Linked DNA regions of Ensifer sp. PDNC004. The protein of the gene in region 1 binds, or shares a complex with, the protein of each later gene. Links are inferred from orthologs where the notes say so. Each region holds a gene or a part of one and is shown on either strand. Other genes may lie near its edges.

Region 1 (16,809 bases):
AGAGATCTCGCGTCTAAGTCTCCTGGCGCATTTTCTGCTGATCGGCCCGTTTCTGCAGCCACTGGATGGTGGCAAGGAAGAGGGTGGAGAAAATGATCAGCAAGGTGGCGACAGCGGCGATCGTCGGGCTGAGGGTTTCGCGCACGCCGCTCCACATCTGGCGGAGCAACGTGCGCTGCTCGGAGCCAGATGGAGTGGGCGACCAAGTATAACTGATTTAAGACCCAACAGCCGAGCCATTGACAATCTCAATATATCTATTAGTCTGGATATATGGATAATTCAACCGCAATCGCCGCCCTTGCCGCACTTGCCCAGACCACCAGGCTCGAGACATTCCGGCTTCTCGTCCGGCACGAACCCGATGGCGTACCGGCCGGCGAACTCGCGCGCCTTCTTGAGGTTCCGCAGAACACCATGTCGGCACACCTTGCGGCACTGTCGCGTGCGGGCCTGGTGTCGAGTGAACGGCAGAGCCGTTCGATCATTTATCGGGCTGACCTTCAGGGACTGCGCGACCTAACGCTCTTCCTGTTGAAGGACTGCTGCGGCGGCTCGACTGAACTCTGCGCGCCGCTGATCGCCGAACTTACGCCTTGCTGTTCACCAGAGGTGAAGCCACCATGACCGGCATCAGGTTGGAGCCAGTCCCGGGAAGCGATCCGGAACTCAAGCTGGCGCTGTCGGCTTCAGGTCTTCCAACCGAAGACCTCGAAGACGCCGGGCGCTCGTTTTTCAGAGCGGTTTCCGCCGATGGCGGCACGGTTGGCTATGCTGGTATGGAGGCATGCGGCGACAACGTGCTGCGGTCGCTAGTCATCTTGCCCGAGCACCGCGGCAAGGCGCTTGGAAAAACGCTGACCAGGGAAACGCTGAAGGCTGTCAATGTAAGTTCGGCAGTCTTCCTGGCTACGACGACCGCCGCTCCGTTCTTCGAGAAGCTCGGTTTCATCGTCGTCGAGCGTGGCGATGTGCCGCCTGCCGTTCTCGCAACCCGTCAGCTTTCGGGCATCTGTCCGGCATCGGCCACGATCATGAAACGCAATAGGCCTCCGACCTAACCAACGGAAGACAACCATGACCGACAAGACTTACAACGTGCTCTTCTTGTGCACGGGCAACTCCGCACGTTCTATTCTGGCCGAATCCATCCTCAACAAGGAAGGCGGCGGGCGCTTCCGGGCCTTCTCCGCGGGCAGCCAGCCTAAGGGCGAAGTCAATCCACATGCCCTGAAAGAACTCGAAGCACTCGGCTATGCGGCGACTGGCTTCTCGTCGAAGAGCTGGGATGTCTTTGCCGCACCAGGCGCGCCCGAAATGGATTTCATCTTCACCGTCTGTGATAGCGCGCATGGCGAGGCCTGCCCGGTATGGACCGGGCATCCGATGATAGCGCATTGGGGTGTCGAAGACCCCGCGGCCGCTGTCGGTTCCGAGGTCGAAATTCAACGCGCCTTCGCGACGGCGGCCCGTTTCCTGAAAAACCGCATCATGGCCTTCATCAGTCTTCCTTTGGCGTCGATCGACCGTCTGGCGCTCGAAGCGAAGCTCAGCCAGATCGGTGCGATGGAAGGCTCGACCGGAAATCAGCGGAAGACGGCCTGATGTCCACGTTTGAACGCTATCTCACCATCTGGGTCTTCCTCTGCATCGTCGTCGGCGTCGCCCTCGGCCATCTGATGCCTACCGTTTTCCAGGTCATCGGCGCGGCGGAGATCGCCAAGGTGAACCTGCCTGTTGCCATCCTGATCTGGCTGATGATCATCCCGATGCTCATCAAGATCGATTTCCGCTCGCTGGCGCAAGTCAGCACGTACTGGCGCGGCATCGGCGTTACCCTTTTCATCAATTGGGCCATCAAGCCGTTCTCCATGGCGCTGCTCGGGTGGCTGTTCGTCGGCTGGCTGTTCCGCCCCTATCTGCCGGCTGACCAGATAGACTCCTACATCGCAGGCCTGATCATCCTCGCGGCTGCGCCATGTACCGCGATGGTCTTCGTCTGGAGCAATCTGACGCGCGGCGAGCCGCTGTTCACGCTGTCCCAGGTGGCACTCAACGATGCGATCATGGTCGTCGCCTTTGCACCGATCGTCGGATTGCTGCTCGGCCTGTCGGCGATCACCGTACCGTGGGACACGCTCGTCCTGTCGGTCGTCCTCTATATCGTCGTCCCTGTCATCATCGCCCAGGTCCTGAGAGGGCGGCTGACCGCCGACGGCACGACGAAGGCGCTGGACGCCATGCTGGCGAAGCTGCAGCCGCTTTCGCTTGTCGCGTTGCTGGCGACACTCGTCCTCCTCTTCGGCTTCCAAGGCGAACAGATCATCGCGCAACCGACGATCATCGCGCTGCTGGCCGTCCCCATCCTGATCCAGGTCTATTTCAACTCAGGCCTGGCCTATCTCCTGAACCGGATGTCAGGCGAGCGCCATTGCGTCGCCGGACCTTCCGCGCTGATCGGGGCTAGCAACTTCTTCGAACTCGCGGTCGCCGCCGCCATCAGCCTGTTCGGCTTCCAGTCCGGCGCAGCACTGGCGACCGTCGTCGGCGTGCTCATCGAAGTCCCGGTGATGCTGTCGGTCGTCTGGATCGTGAACCGCAGCAAGGGCTGGTACGAGGCCGCGCCCGCCGTCTCCCGGAACACCATTCCTGAAAGGACATGACAATGGACGTAACCATCTATCACAACCCCGCCTGCGGCACGTCCCGCAACACGCTGGAGATGATCCGCGCCGCCGGGATCGAACCTGGTGTCATCGAATATCTCAAGACGCCGCCGTCGCGCGACGCGCTTGCAAAGATGATCTCTGACTCAGGATTGACCGTGAGGCAGGCGATCCGCGAGAAGGGCACGCCTTACGCGGAGCTGGGTCTCGATGATCCGAAGTTGACGGACGTCCAATTGCTCGACGCCATGCTGAAGGACCCGATCCTCATCAACCGTCCGTTCGTCGTCACGCCGCTCGGCACCAGGCTTGCACGACCCTCCGAGGCCGTGCTCGACATCCTGCCGGATGCTTTCAAGGGCGCGTTTTTCAAGGAAGACGGCGAGCAGGTCCTCGATCAGGAGGGCAAGCGCATTGTCTGAGACCTTCCCCGCCTTGCAGGAACGGCATCTTCGCCAACCGGACCTCGACGCGTTGCGTCCAGCGTTCTCGACGCACAAGCCGCGCATCCTGATCCTCTACGGCTCGCTCCGGGAGGTGTCCTACAGCCGCTTTCTTGCGCACGAAGCCAGACGTCTTCTCGAGCGCATGGGATGCGAGGTGCGGATGTTCGATCCGAGGGGGCTGCCGCTTCCCGACGAGGCTCCGGCCAGCCATCCGAAAGTGCAGGAGCTGCGTGACCTCTCCCAGTGGTCGGAGGGCCAGGTGTGGGTTAGCCCCGAGCGCCACGGTGCAATGACAGGGATCATGAAATCCCAGATCGACTGGATTCCCCTGTCGCTCGGATCGATCCGCCCGACGCAGGGAAAGACACTGGCGATCATGGAAGTTTCCGGTGGCAGCCAGTCCTTCAACGCGCTGAACCAGATGCGCGTGCTTGGCCGCTGGATGCGGATGGTCACGATCCCGAACCAGTCGTCGGTCGCCAAGGCCTACCAGGAGTTCGACGCCGACGGCAGGATGAAACCGTCGTCCTACTACGACCGCGTTGTGGACGTCTGCGAGGAACTGGTGAAGTTCACGCTACTGACACGAGGCGCCTCGGCTCATCTGACGGATCGCTACAGCGAGCGGAAGGAACATGCGACCGAACTCGAAAAGCGGGTGTCGTTGAGGTCGATTTGATTTGAACTGCAAGGCGTCAGGCTTCGCTCTTGACGGGTGAACGCCAGTCCCTTGCCCGCATACTGGCATCGACGTGTTCCGCGAGAGCGATTTGTTCGAAGGCAGCCTGGCGTGGTATAAGCCAAGGTGCAACTCAGTTAAGCGACCACTGGTATTCAAGGTGAGATGAGCAAACGTCCCCAAAAACGGCCTTCATACGATCGGTGTGACGAAGACGCCTAGCCAGAGGCGTTCCGCAACCCTCGTTTAGACCTTTTTTGGAGACAACCATGCTCTCGCTGTCGCCGCGTGTGGCGATCGGGGCGTGCCTGTGCTGGGCTCTTGGTACGATCCTCAGCAAGGCACTCCTCTCGTCGTTTCCACCTGTCACAATTCTCGTCTTCCAACTGACACCGAGCGTAATCGCGCTTTGGCTGGCCGCGGTTTTTGCAAGGCCGGACATTCCTGCCGCACGCTTGTTCGTACCCATCGGGCTACTCGGCCTTCTCAATCCGGGATGGGCCTATACGTTCAGCATGTTCGGCCTCTCGAATACCAGTGCGAGCATCGCGACATTGCTCTGGGCATTCGAACCGATCCTCATTCTCGGCCTCGCCTGGGCATTTCTCAAGGAACGAATTGATCGCCAACTGGCCGGTCTCGTGGCTCTTGCCGCCAGCGGGGTTTTTCTGGTCAGCGGCCTCCTCACGGGCGAACCGTCCTCGACCACGGGTCTGGGGGCAGCTCTGATTTTGGCCGGAGTGTTGTGCTGTGCGATCTACACCGTCTTAGCACGCAATCTGAAAGCCAATCCGCTGGTCACGGTCGCCATACAACAGAGCGTCGCACTTGGTTGGATGGTCATAATTTGCACTCTTGCACTGGACGCGGTCGCCGCGCCTGGCATTGCGACCGTTCCGATCCATGACATTGCGATGATTGTTCTTTCCGGGCTGCTCTACTACGGACTTGCCTCTTGGTTGTATCTGCATGCGCTTCGGTCAATGCCAGCGAGCGCTGCAGGCTGCCGCCGACGTCCACGGCCCCATCGCGGTTCTCATCAACAATGCCGCCAATGATCAGCGGCATGACACGCTTGCAGTCGACGAAGCCTTCTGGGAACGATCGATAGCCATCAACCTGAAGGCCTATTTCTTCGCGTGCCAGGCGGTAATTCCGGGCATGCAGGCGATCGGCGGCGGATCCATCATCAACTTCACGTCCATCAGCTATATGTCGGGAAACCCAGGTTATCCCGTCTATGTGACGGCGAACGCGGGTATCAACGGCATGACACGCGCGCTTGCCCGGGAATTTGGGGCCGACCGCATCCGTGTCAACGCACTGGCACCGGGTTGGGTGCTGAATGACAAGCAGAAACAGCAATGGGTGACGCCCGAGGCGCTGTCTACGCATCTTGGCCGGTAATGTCTGAAGGACACACTGGCACCGCAGGACATCGTCGGTGGCTGCCTTTTCCTTGCTTCTTCCGCCAGCCGGATGATGACCGGCCAATCGCTTGTTATTGACGGTGACGTTGTGACCACGGGTTAGATAGGGTCCGCCACACGAGCGTCCAGTTTCGAGGATAGGAGCAATTCCTCATATTCGCAGAGTTGCGTAATGCAATGCTCAAAGATCGACCGCCCTTCGCTGATCATCCACGGCGATCACGGCCAATTCTTGGTTGTCCAGGCATCTCACATCAGGCAAAGGAGACGTGATCCTCAACAGCGTGGCCCCTGAAGACGTTCAAATAGAGAGTAGGTTCACCACTCCTCCTCCTCGCTGAATCATCGTTCCTCTCTTGGCGCGCCTTCAGTCACGGTGGCGGCAATCTCTTGTCTCCTGAGTGGTCAGGCTACGGCGGTGCGCAATGCCACTCACTCTTCTTCGTTGAAGTAATTGTTCACCCTATCTTGGTTGACGTCACAATTTCCGCGCTTTAGCATTTGATGATGTAAATAAGAGTTGCAATCTCTGCCTTCCTCACAGATGCATCGCTCACCAACAGGGTTATGGGGAATTGTCGATGCAACGGTTTATCCTTCGGCAAAACATCCATCTGTACGAAGCAAAGCTAAGTACCGTTCCAACGGAAGGCGAGCGCACAATTTTGGAAGCGATGCTGGCAGCGTCACGCGAAGAACTCGTCTTTCTCGAACAGCTTTGGCGCCTATTATGGCCCGAGCTCGATGCCCGACCATCCTTCGTATCTCAAATAGAGGATATACTTGATCGAGCCGTGGCAGCCCATGGCGCGGACTTTGGCAGTTGCCAGATCTGGAACGACGTGGATGGCTCGCTCGCCCTGTTTGCTCAATGCAACTTCGACAGGCAGTACGCAACCAAGTTTGCGCATATCAGGGATGGCGATGGGACCTCATGCGAAGCAGCGATAAAGGGCCTTAAAGCCGTTTGTATCGAGGATCTCGAGCACGACAATGACTATCCTAATCTACATGGCTGGGCACGCGACAGGGACATTCGCTCGATCACGTCTATTCCGATCATGTCCCCCGCCGGCAAGGGTATTGGCGTCTATTCACTTCACTACCGCAATCCACATGCGCTTTCGTCAGTCGAGTGTTTGTTGATCTCAGCATACCGCCCTCAGTTCGCGGCCGTCTTTGAGGGAATTCTGGGGCGGTAAATTCGAACCTCGACAGGATCCGGTATGCATCTGGTGAGGACCGGGGCGTCGTGGTCGTCAAGGGCGACGAGGCCCCGATCGTGTTGTCGGCCATGAACCGACGGGATGCCCCGATAGGCCAACCTGCCAGAGGATGTCAATCCAACGTCAGCGGCTTCGACTACCTGCTGCAATTGATGCCAACCGGCCGAGTCCAGTTCTACCGTCCAGCGGCTTGACTTGGTTCGGCGCTTTGCCCAGCTCACGCGACGAGGTGTCTAGGAACAGGGGCGAGCACGTCAGCCTCCATAATGTGCACATTTAAACGCGGAACAGGGAACCATTTTTGCGGACCAGCATTTATCGGCCGGTTAGGCTAAACGTTATGAGATGCTCGATATGATTTGGGACCAGGCCCTCGTCGTTCTACTTCCCGGTATGTCCCGTGCGATGGAGATCGAGGACCCGCGGAGCGCCATGTTCTTACTGGCTGAAAAGTGGCCGGTGACCCATGGACGCGAATTTCAGCGGGCGCTCGCGTTTTGCGCCGAGGCGATCGAAGGCAAATGCCCTCCGTCAAAAGCCCGATTGGCGTTCCTTGCGGCCGCCCGCAGGGCTAACGTCCTAATCGTAGATAGCGGGTCACCTGCTGCTAGCAGAAAATCGCCTGGGGATTCCTTGATCTACCCCTCGCGGCCATCGACCCCTAACAGATTGATCGCGAGCTAGTGGGTTTTCGCTGCCAGCGGATACTTCTTCATCGCCGATTTAGCACCAACTGGCGGCCCGGCTTCTCGCAGAAGCCACCGGTCAGGACATCACTTTCCTAACGCTTGTCGAAGACGGCGAACGCGATAAGCTGCGCAGTTACGGCTGCAACGACACGTGTGTGGAGTTCGGCCTCCAGCTCGAGATCAACTCGCACGACGAGGTCGGCGTCGCGCTGCCTGCCGTTGGGACTATCAGTGGGTTATCTGCGTTTATTTCCGCCATCTGGGCTCTGGAGAACGCCGAACAGTTCCATCTGGCTTCATCCTGTATCCAGCCCGTTCCCAAAGCAGGAGGCTTGGTGTGGAGCCGCTTTCTCGTTTGGCGGTAGTGGGCTCCACGCTCTTTTCAGTCAGCGCGTTTGCGGCCCGTGATCATCGCCAGGACAAGGTTCTCCTTATGCTCGACGCTAGCGAAGAGGACGCCTGCGATATGAAGGGCAACGAGAGCAAGCGTAATGTTCACGAGCACCTCGTGAACCTCTTCCACCCATCCCACGCCCCAGTAGGTGTTGGTTGTCATCATGTATCCGGTTGCCGCAATCCCGGAGATGGCGGCCAGCATGGCTATCACCATCGCGCCGCCGGCAGGATTGTGCCCAATGTATCGCTTGGCGCGCATCCGGATGCTGTCCCGGATGAAGCCCAGCGTGGTGGCCGGGCTGTAGATGAAGCTTGAAAAGCGTGCGTGATGGCTGCCGATGACGCCCCAGATGATCCGGACGATCAGGAGCCCGATGATGGCGTACCCGGACAGCAAATGGGCCTGCTTCCATTCGTCGCCAGTGAGATAAGAAAATGCGAAAAGCGCAACTAGGCTCCAGTGAAACACCCGGATCAAATGATCCCAGACCTTAATCTGCGACGGCGAGGCCATGCTCGCCGTTTTGCGTTCTGTTCTGTCCATGGTCATTCGCTCTCGTTGCCGACCGGTGCGCCAGTTTCAGGGTTGAATAGTGTCTCGACCTTGTTGCCCTTGGTATCAATCCCATAGACTTCGTAGCAGCTGCCCTCGGTCTTGACCCGGCGCACGTCAATACCAGAGGCTTTTGCCGTCTCCTTGATTGCGTCCTCGCTCAGCCATTTATCCTTAGCGGCTTGCGTGCAGTTTTGCCCTTCCTCGGCACGGGCGGCGCCGACCAGGCCCGTCGTTACAAGGATAGTGGCGAGAATGATCTTTTTCATGGGGGTCTCCGTTACATGCCAGGAGCGGTGCTGCTCTTCTGGTCGGTTCGCAAGCTAGGAGGGGCCACCTGACGATCACCTGAGCGAATTTGTCAGCTTCTTGTCATCTCGGTAATGCTATTGATCGACGATGTGTCTTTTTCGCAATCTTAGCCTGGCGTTGCTCGTGGCGGGCCTGTCACTTCAGGCGCCGGCCCTGCGCGCCGACGACGATCGCCCTTCCGGCGTAAAATCGGGGGTGCCGTCCAACGACGAACTGGCGCGCCAGGTGCGTGAGGGAAAAATCCTGCCCCTCAGCGTCCTAAAGGCGCTGGTTCTGCGCCGAATACCCGGCGAGTTGATCAATGTCAGTGTCGACCGTGAGGACGAGCGCTTAGTTTACGAATTCCGGGTCTTAAGAAGCGGCGGCCAGGTCACGGAAGTCGAGGTGGATGCTGCCGCGGGCAAGATCGTCGAAATCGAGAACGAATAATGCGCGTGTTGCTTGCCGAAGATGATGCGCTTATCGCCCGAGATGTGGTCACCCATCTCACGAGGGCCGGGTTCAATGTCGTGCACGAATCCGATGGTGAAGCTGTGCTGTTTGCGGGCGAGCATGACGATTTCGCGGCCGTCATCCTGGATCTTGGCCTACCCAAGGTCGACGGACTTACGATCCTCAAGAAATGGCGATCGAATGGCCGCGATATGCCCGTTATCATCCTAACCGCGCGCGGTAACTGGGAGGAGCGCGTTGAAGGCATCAATGCGGGTGCGGATGATTATCTTGGCAAGCCGTTCCGCATCGCGGAGCTTTTGGCCAGGCTAAACGCTGTCCTTCGGCGATACTCTGGTCAGGCCAGCGCTGTTCTCTCGTCAGGCGCCATTTCCATCGACACGCGCCGAAGGACAGTTTTGGTCGATGGCCTGCCTGTCGACGTCACCCCACTTGAATACAAGTGCCTTTCGGTCCTCATGCAGAATCGACACCGAGCGGTTTCACAGATCGAACTAACAGAACAGCTTTATTCCCAGGACTTCGAGCGGGAAAGCAATTCCGTCGAGGTTTTGATCGGACGCCTGCGAAGGAAATTGGGGCGGGACGCCATCTTGACGCGTCGAGGCTTCGGTTATCAGATTGCGACGGACGAGACGACATGATGTCGCTGCACGGGCGTTTCATCTTGGCGTCTTTGATCGCGGTGTCGATCTGTCTCGCGGCGGCATCGATGGCGCTGGTCCAAATATTTGCCGATAGCTACAGCAGCCGCATTCAGAATGAATTAACGGGACATATCAACCGGCTTGCGGCTGTTATCCGCTTCTCCGCCGATGGACGAATACAGGTTTCCGCAAATCTCGAAAGCGACCGTTTCCTGCTCCCCTATGGTGGGCTCTACTGGCAAATCGACGATCCCTCCAAGATGGATGTGCTACGTTCACCCTCGCTTTTCGACTATGCCTTGCCACTGCCGGTCGAACCGCATCCCGTTGGCGTCATGCACCAGTATCGCCTTCCGGGGCCTGAAGAAAAGGATGTCCTCGTCCAGGAGCGTGCTTTGCTGTTAGCCGCGCCTGAAGGCAAAAGACCGCTCCGTATTGCGGTTGCGATCAATGCGGACGAGGTTGATCGCGCTCGCACAGCGTTCGCTCTCGATATCCTGCCCTACCTCGGCATTCTTGCTATCCTGCTGGTACTTATGTCCGTAGGTCAGCTTTGGGTGGGATTGCGACCTCTCGACCGCCTCGGGCGGGACCTGGAAGCCGTCCGTAATCGCAAGGCCACCGGTCTGACAGGATCGTACCCGCGCGAAGTCAAACCGCTCGTCGATCGGGTGAACGCGCTGCTGGAAAGCCAGGCCGGGGCGATCGAGAAGGCAAGGGGCAGGGCAAGTGACCTTGCACACGGGCTGAAGACACCTCTGACCGTGCTTGCGAACAATGCTCTCACGCTTCGGGAGAAGGGTGAAATTGAAATCGCCGATGAACTCGACCATCTGGCGGAAACCATGCTTTCTCATGTCGAGCACGAACTTGCTCGCGCCCGGATCAGCCCCACGCCGGACCAACGAAGCGGTGACGCCGACGTCCAGAAAATCGTCGGCGAGATCATCCGGATGCTGCAACACACCGAGGCGGGAGAGCGGCTGAGTTGGGAGACCGAGCTGGAAAAAGACATCATGGTACCGATCGACCCGCATGATTTCCGGGAAATCGCAGGCAACCTTCTTGAGAACGCGTCCAAGTGGGCCAATAGCTGTGTATTGGTCACTGCCGCATACGGTGGCGGCCAGTGTCGCCTGGTGATCGAGGACGATGGGCCGGGTGTTTCGAGCGAGCATCTGCCGGAACTCCCTGGTCGAAGAGTTCGACTTGACCGTCTAAAGCCCGGCTCGGGCCTGGGACTGGCAATCGTGTCGGAAATCGCGAATCTCTATGGCCTGAGCCTGATTTTGGAGAATCGTCTCGAAGGCGGATTCCACGCGGAAATCATCTGTCCGGACGCAACCTCCTCTGTGGAGACCTGACGCATGATACGTTCGGCTGAAGATTGGTTCAAAGCCAGTCTGCTATTGTTCGCATTCGGCGGCCTGGTTGTCGGACTTGGGTTCTATTTCACGGGTCGAACGGAGGGCGCGCAGCTCGCGTGGACCATCGCCACTCTTCCGGTTCTGGCGGCCCTGTTCGTCGAGATAGTGCGAAGCTTGTGGCAAGGAGAACTCGGCCTCGACATCGTTGCGGCGCTGTCGATGTCGGCCGCGCTCGCGTTCGGCGAAACTTTGGCGGCCACCATTGTCGCGCTTATGTACACAGGCGGCGCCTTCCTCGAAAGTTTCGCCGAGGGAAAGGCACGCCGCGAGATGCACGATCTGCTCTCGCGGGTTCCTCGAACCGCGACGCGCTACGTCGGCGAAAGCCTCCAGGAGCTTTCCGTGGATGCCGTGCGGCGCGGCGACCGGTTGCTGATCCGCCAGGGTGATGTCGTTCCTGTCGATGGTACTATCTCGTCGGGGAGCGCCTTCGTCAACATGTCGGCGCTGACGGGGGAATCGCTTCCTGTTTCGTTGACCAAAGGCGCCACGGTCCTCAGTGGATCGGTGAATGCCGGCGATGCGTTCGATATGATCGCACAGCACGAGGCGAAGGACAGTACTTATGCCGGCATCGTTCGTCTGGTAGAAGACGCCCAACGTTCGAAGGCTCCGATGTCGAGACTGGCGGATCGGTGGTCAGTTGGCTTTCTGGTCGTGACCTTGCTGATTGCTTTCGCCGCCTGGTGGTACAGTGGAGATCCAGTGAGGGTGGTTGCGGTTCTGGTGGTGGCAACGCCATGCCCGCTCATCCTTGCCGTACCGGTTGCCCTTGTGGCCGGATTATCGCGTGCGGCGCATTTCGGCGTGCTGGTGAAGGGTGCTCGTCCGCTCGAGAGCATGGCCCGCATCCATACGCTGGTACTGGATAAGACGGGCACCTTGACCGACGGACGGCCCCAGATCGCCTTGATCCACGCACAGCCGGGGTTCAGCGAAGAAGATATACTGCGGCTTGCAGCCTCCATCGACCAGGTATCGAAACATCCGATGGCACAGGCTCTGGTCACGGCAGCTCTGAAACGAGGACTGGACCTTGTCTTGCCCGCAGACGTCACAGAATTTGCTGGCGACGGAGTGACAGGGTATGTCGACGGCCGGGCGGTGGCAGTCGGTGGGCACGATTTTGTTCGGAAGCAGTCCGAAGCCGTGCAGATGGAAATTCCGGACACGGAAGCCGGTTCAGCTTTCGTCGCCATGGCAGTGGACCAGAGGATAGCAGGATATATCGTCATGGCTGACCCCGTGCGGACCGAGGTCGGGGCGACCCTTAGTGGTTTGCGCCAGGAAGGCGTGAAACGCATAGTCCTGGCAACGGGCGACCGTGCTGCCGTCGCCGAACGAATTTGTGAGGGGTTGGCTCTCGATGCGGTTCGCTCCGGTTTGACACCGGACCAGAAAGTTCTGACCGTCTTGAGCGAGCGCAAGAACGGCCCCGTGATGATGGTCGGCGATGGCGTCAACGACGCGCCAGCGCTTGCCGCTGCCGACGTCGGGGTTGCCATGGGTGCTCGAGGAGCCGCAGCGTCCGCGGAAGCGGCCGATGTTGTCCTTCTCGTCGACAGGATAGACAGGCTTCTCACCGGTATCGAGATTGCCAGGCGATCACGGCGTATTGCGATTGAAAGCGTCGTGGTTGGTATCGGTCTCTCGGTCGTCGCGATGGTGGCGGCGGCGTTTGGCTATCTACTTCCTGTTGAGGGCGCGTTGCTCCAGGAGGCCATAGACGTCGCTGTAATTTTGAACGCACTTCGTGCGCTGAGGATTTCACCGACAATTGCCTGACGACCACACAATTTGGCGCGAGTTTCCATCTGCTGATGGTTGTTCGATTTTTTGACGACACATTCAAACAGTATGCCGATTTGCATGTAGCCCGCGAGTTGCGCGGAAACGGGAGCGAGTCGAACACCCAACGCATCGCCTGGCGTACGCGCAACGCTCAGTGGTTGGCCCGACGGTAAATTCGCGAGGCCGTTTGCGGATAGCGCTCGGGTTCGAATGAATGTTCGGTTTTGCCAACTTCCGGCCACGGGGGCCATTACTGGACTATGACAGCCAATCGACAGGTTGTGCCCCAGAAAAGGCTCGATGTCATTGCGTCCTCGTCTGCGTGGCTCAATCGTCAAAATATGTAAAAGGAAACCAAGAATGCAGTTTACGCGAAGCAAATTGGCCGTACTTACTTTTGTTTGCATGGCGTCGCCCGTGTTCGCGGCGACGACCGTTAAAGTCGTTCAGGGCGGAGAGGGCGGCGGTCCGATGACGCTCACGCTCGACCAGTCAACCGTAAAGGCCGGTGAAACAACGTTTCTGGTTCACAATGACGCCGCAACCGAAGAGCACGAGATGGTCCTGGTCAAGCTGAAATCTGCCGACCAGAAGATCGATGTCGTCACGAGCAAGCATCGGGTCGACGAAAAACAGTTGGAGAGCCTTGGCGAAGTGTCGGAATTGAAGCCGGGTGCCGATGGTCAATTGAAGGCTAAGCTCACGCCAGGGTCATATGTTCTGCTCTGCAACATTAAGGGGCACTTTGAAGCTGGCATGCATGCGAAGCTAACGGTGACGGAATAGCGCGTTCGCAAGCCGCCAACTTAAACCCTTTCCTTATCGGCGGGCGGGAATCCCTTGGGGCTAAGCGAGCCACGTGCTCTCCGCGCCCGTCAAGTGGCTCCCGTCCGACACGGTCCCACACGTATTGCTGCCCGGCATGCAGAACACAACCTCAGAGACAAGAAGGGCGGCATCAGGGGCGCACTCCAGCCGAGAGGGCAGTTGCTGCACCCGGTTACTGCCCAGCGCCGCCTGAAAATTCGGTCTTGCCCTTATCGGGCGTAGCTATGGTCAACTGAAAGCCGCCCGTCGCGACAATCGCGACCCCTACTAGAGCCTCAGCGGCCGAACTCGATTGCTTACTAACTTGACGCCCGGCTTTCAATCGCGGCCGCATCTATAGCTCGTTTCGGTTGTTGCTGATTGACCCGATGCTTGAGCAGAGAGGCGCTGCCGGATTGGCGCTTGTAATTATTATGGTTTTGGCTCGCACCGATGCCCGTGTAATAGTCTCCGTCGCACTCCTGTGCAAAAGACGAATGGGGTGGAGCGGAAACTACAAAGACAACAAATGCCGCCAATAACACTCTATATCTTTGAACCATTTATACCTCCATCAATCCTACATAGATCTGTGAGTAAGCGCAGTTGACAAATCGCGGGGCACAGATCCAAACAAGTTAATCACCCGCTCGGGACTATGCGAATTTGTCAGCATAAATAGGCGAATTCGAGACCTCTCCTCTGAATGTTCCAACGTAATTAGCGCCAGTCACTGGCCGTAAGTGTGCGCATCACCCAAGCCCAAACAGCTTGCGGCGCCTGGCTGAGAATTATGACCAGTCCGATGCCGGCATTGAAACCCGTCAGAACCGGGCTTGAGATGAATTTGGCGATAGAAACGGAACCGAAAGCTTCGCTAGCGACAACAGCGCAGCCACGAGGGTTGCCAGGGTGGCAGTTGCTGTCAGCAGCCGCGCCGGGTTTCCATCGGTAACAACCCCGCTGTTTGCGGTGCCCGTCAGAATGTTTAGCGTCGCAGTGGAATTGGCGCCAACAACGCAGGACGAACCAAGCAGGCCGTAGACGGTCATGGGAACGAGGGCTGTTTGGAGCCCGACTCAACCAGAAGGTCAGCGTAAGGGCGGTCGTTACTGCGGGCTGCGCGAGGCTTGAGCCTGCTCGTAGATACCGCATCGAGAGGCCGTCACCCGGAGATGAATTGGCCCACGCCCCTGTAGATCATGTAGCCTGCGACTATGAGGATCAGTGAAGCGAACAATTTGTTGAGCACGCCTTTCCGCGCCGAAAGGTGGGCTGCGACGAATGCGCCAAGCGCACCGCCTGCGACGCCGCCGAGGACAAAGGCCGCTGCCAGCGCCCAATCGACATAGCCGGAAAAAGCGTAGTTCAGGGCCGTCGTCAGCCCAAGTGCGGTGACGGCGACGAGGGAGGAGCCGATAGCATTGATGATCGGCATGCCTGTTGCCGCAATGAGCCCTGGGACGATGAGGAACCCGCCGCCAATTCCAAAGAAACCTGACAGAATGCCCGTCATCCCGCCAAAACCCAGGACTTTAGCGGCATTCTCGGGATTGCATTGGGCTTGGGGATTGCCTTCGGCATCCCCCCGCTTCAGCATAAGCGCGCTGATCACCAGCATCACGAGGGCGAACAGGATCAGCAAGTGCTGGCCGTTGACCATCTTGCCGAGCGTTGAACCGAGGAACGCCCCTGCGACTCCGGCGGCACTGTAGACGACGGCACAGCGCCATTTGACATTGCCAAGGCGCGCGTGAGCGATAAGGTTCGCGAAGGCGTTGGCGGCAACCGCGAGCGCGCTGGTACCGATCGCCAGATGCGCGCTTGGCACGCCGACCAGATAGACCATCAGCGGGACGGCGAGTATCGAACCGCCGCCGCCAAACAGGCCGAGGGCGAAGCCAACCAAAACGCCGGATAGCCCGCCAAGAAAATATTGTAGAGGATCGAGATACATGGATGCTTCGTGGGCTAGGCTTTAGTGCTCGCTGGAGAGTTGGTTTTCAATGCGCCGCCGAGCGAAAAGCGATAGGCCGACATCCCGACCATCATGGCTGCAACGAACACTGCAGTCTCCCATCGGCCGGTCGACAATGCGGCGATCGCCGGACCGGGGCAGAGCCCCACCAACCCCCAGCCGAGCCCGAAAAGGGCCGCGCCAGTCACCAGCTTCCAGTCGATAGAGGCATTTTCTGGCACATGGAAGCGGCTGTCGAGCAGTGGCGCCGCGCGGCGAGCGCGGATGATGTAGGCGGCGCCGGAGGGGATGAGGGCGCCTCCCATGACAAACGCCAGCGACGGATCCCAGTTGCCGGCGACATCGAGGAACGCCAGCACACGTGCGGGGTTGATCATGTCGGAGACCACCAACCCCGCCCCAAAGAGGAGGCCACAAAGAATGGATGCCAGGATACGAGCGCTCATAATTGACCTCCTAGAAGATGGCGGGTCACGAAGACGGTAATGCCTGCAGCGGCCATGAAGATTGCTGTTGCAGCGAGCGAACGCCGCGAAAGACGCGCGATGCCGCAAACGCCGTGACCGCTCGTGCAGCCGGAACCGAGCCGTGTGCCATAACCGACGATCAGTCCTGCGGCGATCAACAACGCAGGCGAGGAGGTGATGGCGACGTGGGGTTCTCGAACAAGGAAGGACGTGAACCAGGCGCCGGCGATGATGCCTGCGAGAAAGCCCAGTCCCAACTTGTTGATCCCGCCACTTGTCAGGCCCGCTGCCGCGGCCGTAAGACCGGAAACTCCGGCTATCCGGCCGTTTAGCAGGAGGTAAAGGCCCGCCGACAGGCCGATTAGAAGGCCACCGGTTAATGGCCAAAGATAGTTGAGCTCACTCATCGCTGTCACAACCTGTTGACGGGGATTTTAAGATAGTGCACGCCGTTGTCTTCTGCGGGTGGCAGCCGGCCTGCGCGCATGTTGACCTGCACTGAAGGCAGGATCAGGTTGGGCATCGAAAGTGTCGCGTCTCGCGCAGTCCGCATTTTGACAAATGCGTCCTCATCAACGCCCTCGCGAACGTGAACATTACCGGTTCGTTCCGCGCCAACGGTGGTTTCCCAAGCAAATTGCTCGCGGCCCGGTGCCTTGTAGTCGTGACACAAGAGCATGCGAGCCTCGTCCGGGAGATGCATCAGTCTTTGGATCGATCGATAAAGCTGGCGCGCATCGCCGCCCGGGAAGTCACAGCGTGCCGTACCATAGTCGGGCATGAAAAGCGTATCGCCTGGGAACACGGCGTCGCCTATGACGTAGGCGAGACAGGCGGGAGTG
Region 2 (2,678 bases), on another replicon or contig:
CTTCTCGCAGCTCTCGGCAATCCCCAGGACCGCCTGCCGCCGGTGATCCATGTCGCCGGTACCAACGGCAAAGGCTCGGCAACCGCGTTTTCTCGGGCGATCCTGGAAGCAGCCGGCCTCAGTGTTCACGTCCATACCTCGCCACATCTCGTCAACTGGCACGAGCGCTATCGCCTGGGCGTCAAGGGCGGCAAGGGGAAGCTCGTCAGCGATCCCGTTCTCGCCGATGCCGTGCGTCGCGTTGCTGAAGCCAATGGCGGCGAGAAGATCACCGTCTTCGAGATCCTGACCGCCGTTACCTTCGTGCTCTTTGCCGAGCATCCGGCCGATGTAGCGATCATCGAGGTCGGCCTTGGCGGTCGTTTCGATGCGACCAACGTCATTGCCCGTCCGGCCGTTTCGGTCGTCATGCCGATCTCGCTCGACCATCAGGCCTATCTCGGCGATCGGGTGGAGCTGATTGCCGCCGAAAAGGCAGGCATCATGAAGCGTGGTTGCCCTGTGGTGATCGGCCAGCAGGAGGAAGAGGCCGCCCGGGATGTGCTGGTCTCGACCGCCGAGCGCCTCGGCTGCCCGATGTTCGTCTACGGCCAGGATTTCATGGCGCATGAGGAGTTCGGTCGCCTCGTCTATCAGGACGAAGGCGGGCTCGCCGACCTGCCGCTGCCGAAGCTGCCGGGCCGCCACCAGTATGCCAATGCCGCAGCGGCGATCCGCGCGGTACGGGCCGCCGGTTTCGATGTGTCAGAAGCGGCGATCGAGCGTGGTCTTGCGGGCGTCGAATGGCCCGGACGCCTGCAGCGGCTGACCAGCGGCAAACTCACGCATTACGGTCCGGTTGGCGCGGAAATCTGGGTCGATGGCGGCCACAATCCCGGTGCCGGCCAGGTGATCGCCGAGGCGATGGCAACCTTCGAGGAGCGCGAATCGCGACCCTTGTTCCTGATCATCGGCATGATCAACACCAAGGAGCCGATCGGCTACTTCCGCGCCTTCCTTGATCTCGCTGAACAGGTCTTCACCGTTCCGATCCGCGGCTCCGATGCTGGGCTTGATCCGGTGGCGCTTGCCAGCGACGCCGCATCGGTCGGCTTCGAGGCGTCCGCGGTCTCGTCCGTCGCCGAGGCGCTGACGATCATCTCCAATCTGGTCGACGAAGACCCGGCGCCGCCGCGCATCCTGATCGGCGGCTCGCTCTATCTGGTGGGCGACGTGCTTGCCGACAACGGCACGCCGCCGAAGTGATCAAGGTCTGGCTCAGCCAGCCCGTTTCCGGATTGAAGACAAGAAAAAAGCCCGGCATGCCGGGCTTTTAATATTCTCAGCGGTGAATCCGCCTTATGCGACCGCCGTGGAGATCCACGAGGACAGAGCCGTCTTCGGAGCGGCGCCAACCTTGATGTCGGCCACTTCGCCGGCCTTGAACATGGCGAGCGTCGGGATCGAGCGAACGCCGTACTGGGCGGCCAGTTCCGGGTTTTCGTCGATGTTGAGCTTGGCAACCTTGACCTTGCCGGCGAGTTCGTTCGAGATTTCCTCGAGGCTCGGCGCGATCATCTTGCACGGGCCGCACCATTCAGCCCAGAAATCGACAACCACCGGCTCGGCGGAGTTCAGCACTTCCTGCTGAAAATTGGACGTATCGACCTTTACAGTAGCCATAGGCTGCTCCTTGCGTTCGGAATGTCAGTATCCAGATGTTGTGTCTCATGTGAGAAGGCACCGCTGGATTTTCAATATCGGGTATCTCACTTTGTCGCGAGGTCTTCAAGGCTCCTGTCGAGCGCTTGATCGGGAACGACGTGGATTGCCGGCCCCTCGGTGAAGATCAGCACGCATCGAAACGCATGCGCCGGATAAAGCGGCTGCAGGAGCGCCCGGTAGATTGCAAGCTGCGCCGTATAGGCGAAGGGAATGTCGCCAGGCGATGGCGGCACCTGCCGATTGGTCTTGAAGTCGGCAATCGTCACGACGCCATCGCCGACGGCCAGCCGATCGATCCGGCCGGAAACCGCGTGCTCGCGCTTGCCGAGCGTCAGCGTGCCCATGACCGAAACCTCGGCCCGGCTGCTCGCCGAGAACACTGCGCCGAGATCCGGATGGGCGAGCACCGTTTCGATGCTGGCGATCAGTGCGGCGCGCTGTGCCGGCGGCCAGCTGGGCACGGATCGTTCGAGATAGCGTTCGGCCGCGGCCCGGCGATCGTCTCCCGCCATCGAGGGCAGAACCTGCAGCAGGCGGTGCAGGATGGCGCCCCGCAGCATCGAGAGATTTGCCGGCGCCTTTTCCGAGAAAAGAGCCGAGCCGACGAGCGCATCGCCGTCATCCTCGTCGACCGCAATGCCGACGCCGGAAGGGGTGAGCGGGCGCGGTAGCCGCTTTTGCGGCGGCAACGGCGTCGAAAGCGCCTTCGGCAGCGTGGTGGTGGGACGGCCGGAATCGGCCGAGCGTGCATCGCCGGAGGGTAGATCGCGCTCAAGCTGTTTGTCGCGCCAGGCATGGCCGGACCATTCCTCGCCGCCGGCATGGAAGCTGGTCGGGTAGCCGCGGCTGCTTTCATCTCCGGCAAGGCTCGCCTGCACCATGGCATGCCATGTATCGGCAACGGCCCGCTGGCCGCGATAACCGCAGACGATCAGGCGGTCGGCGGCGCGGGTCATGCCGACATAGAGCAGGCG

What was found.
Region 2: the proteins of JVX98_RS30900 (region 1) and trxA are in contact, whole or in part, in an NMR structure (PDB 2IPA), measured with the Bacillus subtilis proteins. The link is inferred for Ensifer sp. PDNC004 from one-to-one orthologs.

Annotation. Positions count from the first base shown.
Region 1 is NZ_CP070354.1:557,585-574,393, forward strand. The notes cover bases 1-2,841. They hold JVX98_RS30900 (arsenate reductase ArsC), read left to right. Parts: upstream 1-1,077; coding sequence 1,078-1,605; downstream 1,606-2,841. Other genes in these bases: JVX98_RS30890 (helix-turn-helix transcriptional regulator), read left to right, coding at 274-627; arsN2 (arsenic resistance N-acetyltransferase ArsN2), read left to right, coding at 624-1,061; arsB (ACR3 family arsenite efflux transporter), read left to right, coding at 1,605-2,663; arsC (arsenate reductase (glutaredoxin)), read left to right, coding at 2,666-2,841. Outside these bases: more of arsC, read left to right, coding at 2,842-3,088; arsenical resistance protein ArsH, read left to right, coding at 3,063-3,791; JVX98_RS30930 (GAF domain-containing protein), read left to right, coding at 5,803-6,423; JVX98_RS32780 (DUF982 domain-containing protein), read left to right, coding at 6,880-7,131; JVX98_RS30940 (cytochrome b/b6 domain-containing protein), read right to left, coding at 7,519-8,082; JVX98_RS30945 (PepSY domain-containing protein), read right to left, coding at 8,079-8,354; JVX98_RS30950 (PepSY domain-containing protein), read left to right, coding at 8,521-8,826; JVX98_RS30955 (response regulator transcription factor), read left to right, coding at 8,826-9,494; JVX98_RS30960 (HAMP domain-containing sensor histidine kinase), read left to right, coding at 9,491-10,861; JVX98_RS30965 (heavy metal translocating P-type ATPase), read left to right, coding at 10,865-12,709; JVX98_RS30970 (plastocyanin/azurin family copper-binding protein), read left to right, coding at 13,076-13,501; JVX98_RS30975 (sulfite exporter TauE/SafE family protein), read right to left, coding at 14,688-15,479; JVX98_RS30980 (YeeE/YedE family protein), read right to left, coding at 15,494-15,946; JVX98_RS30985 (YeeE/YedE family protein), read right to left, coding at 15,943-16,374; JVX98_RS30990 (MBL fold metallo-hydrolase), read right to left, coding at 16,380-16,809. UniProt on the Bacillus subtilis protein: Catalyzes the reduction of arsenate [As(V)] to arsenite [As(III)]. In vitro, can dephosphorylate para-nitrophenyl phosphate (pNPP).
Region 2 is NZ_CP070353.1:2,892,342-2,895,019, reverse strand. It holds trxA (thioredoxin), read right to left. Parts: upstream 1,663-2,678; coding sequence 1,339-1,662; downstream 1-1,338. Other genes in the region: addA (double-strand break repair helicase AddA), read right to left, coding at 1,749-2,678; JVX98_RS22370 (folylpolyglutamate synthase/dihydrofolate synthase family protein), read left to right, coding at 1-1,245. UniProt on the Bacillus subtilis protein: Participates in various redox reactions through the reversible oxidation of its active center dithiol to a disulfide and catalyzes dithiol-disulfide exchange reactions.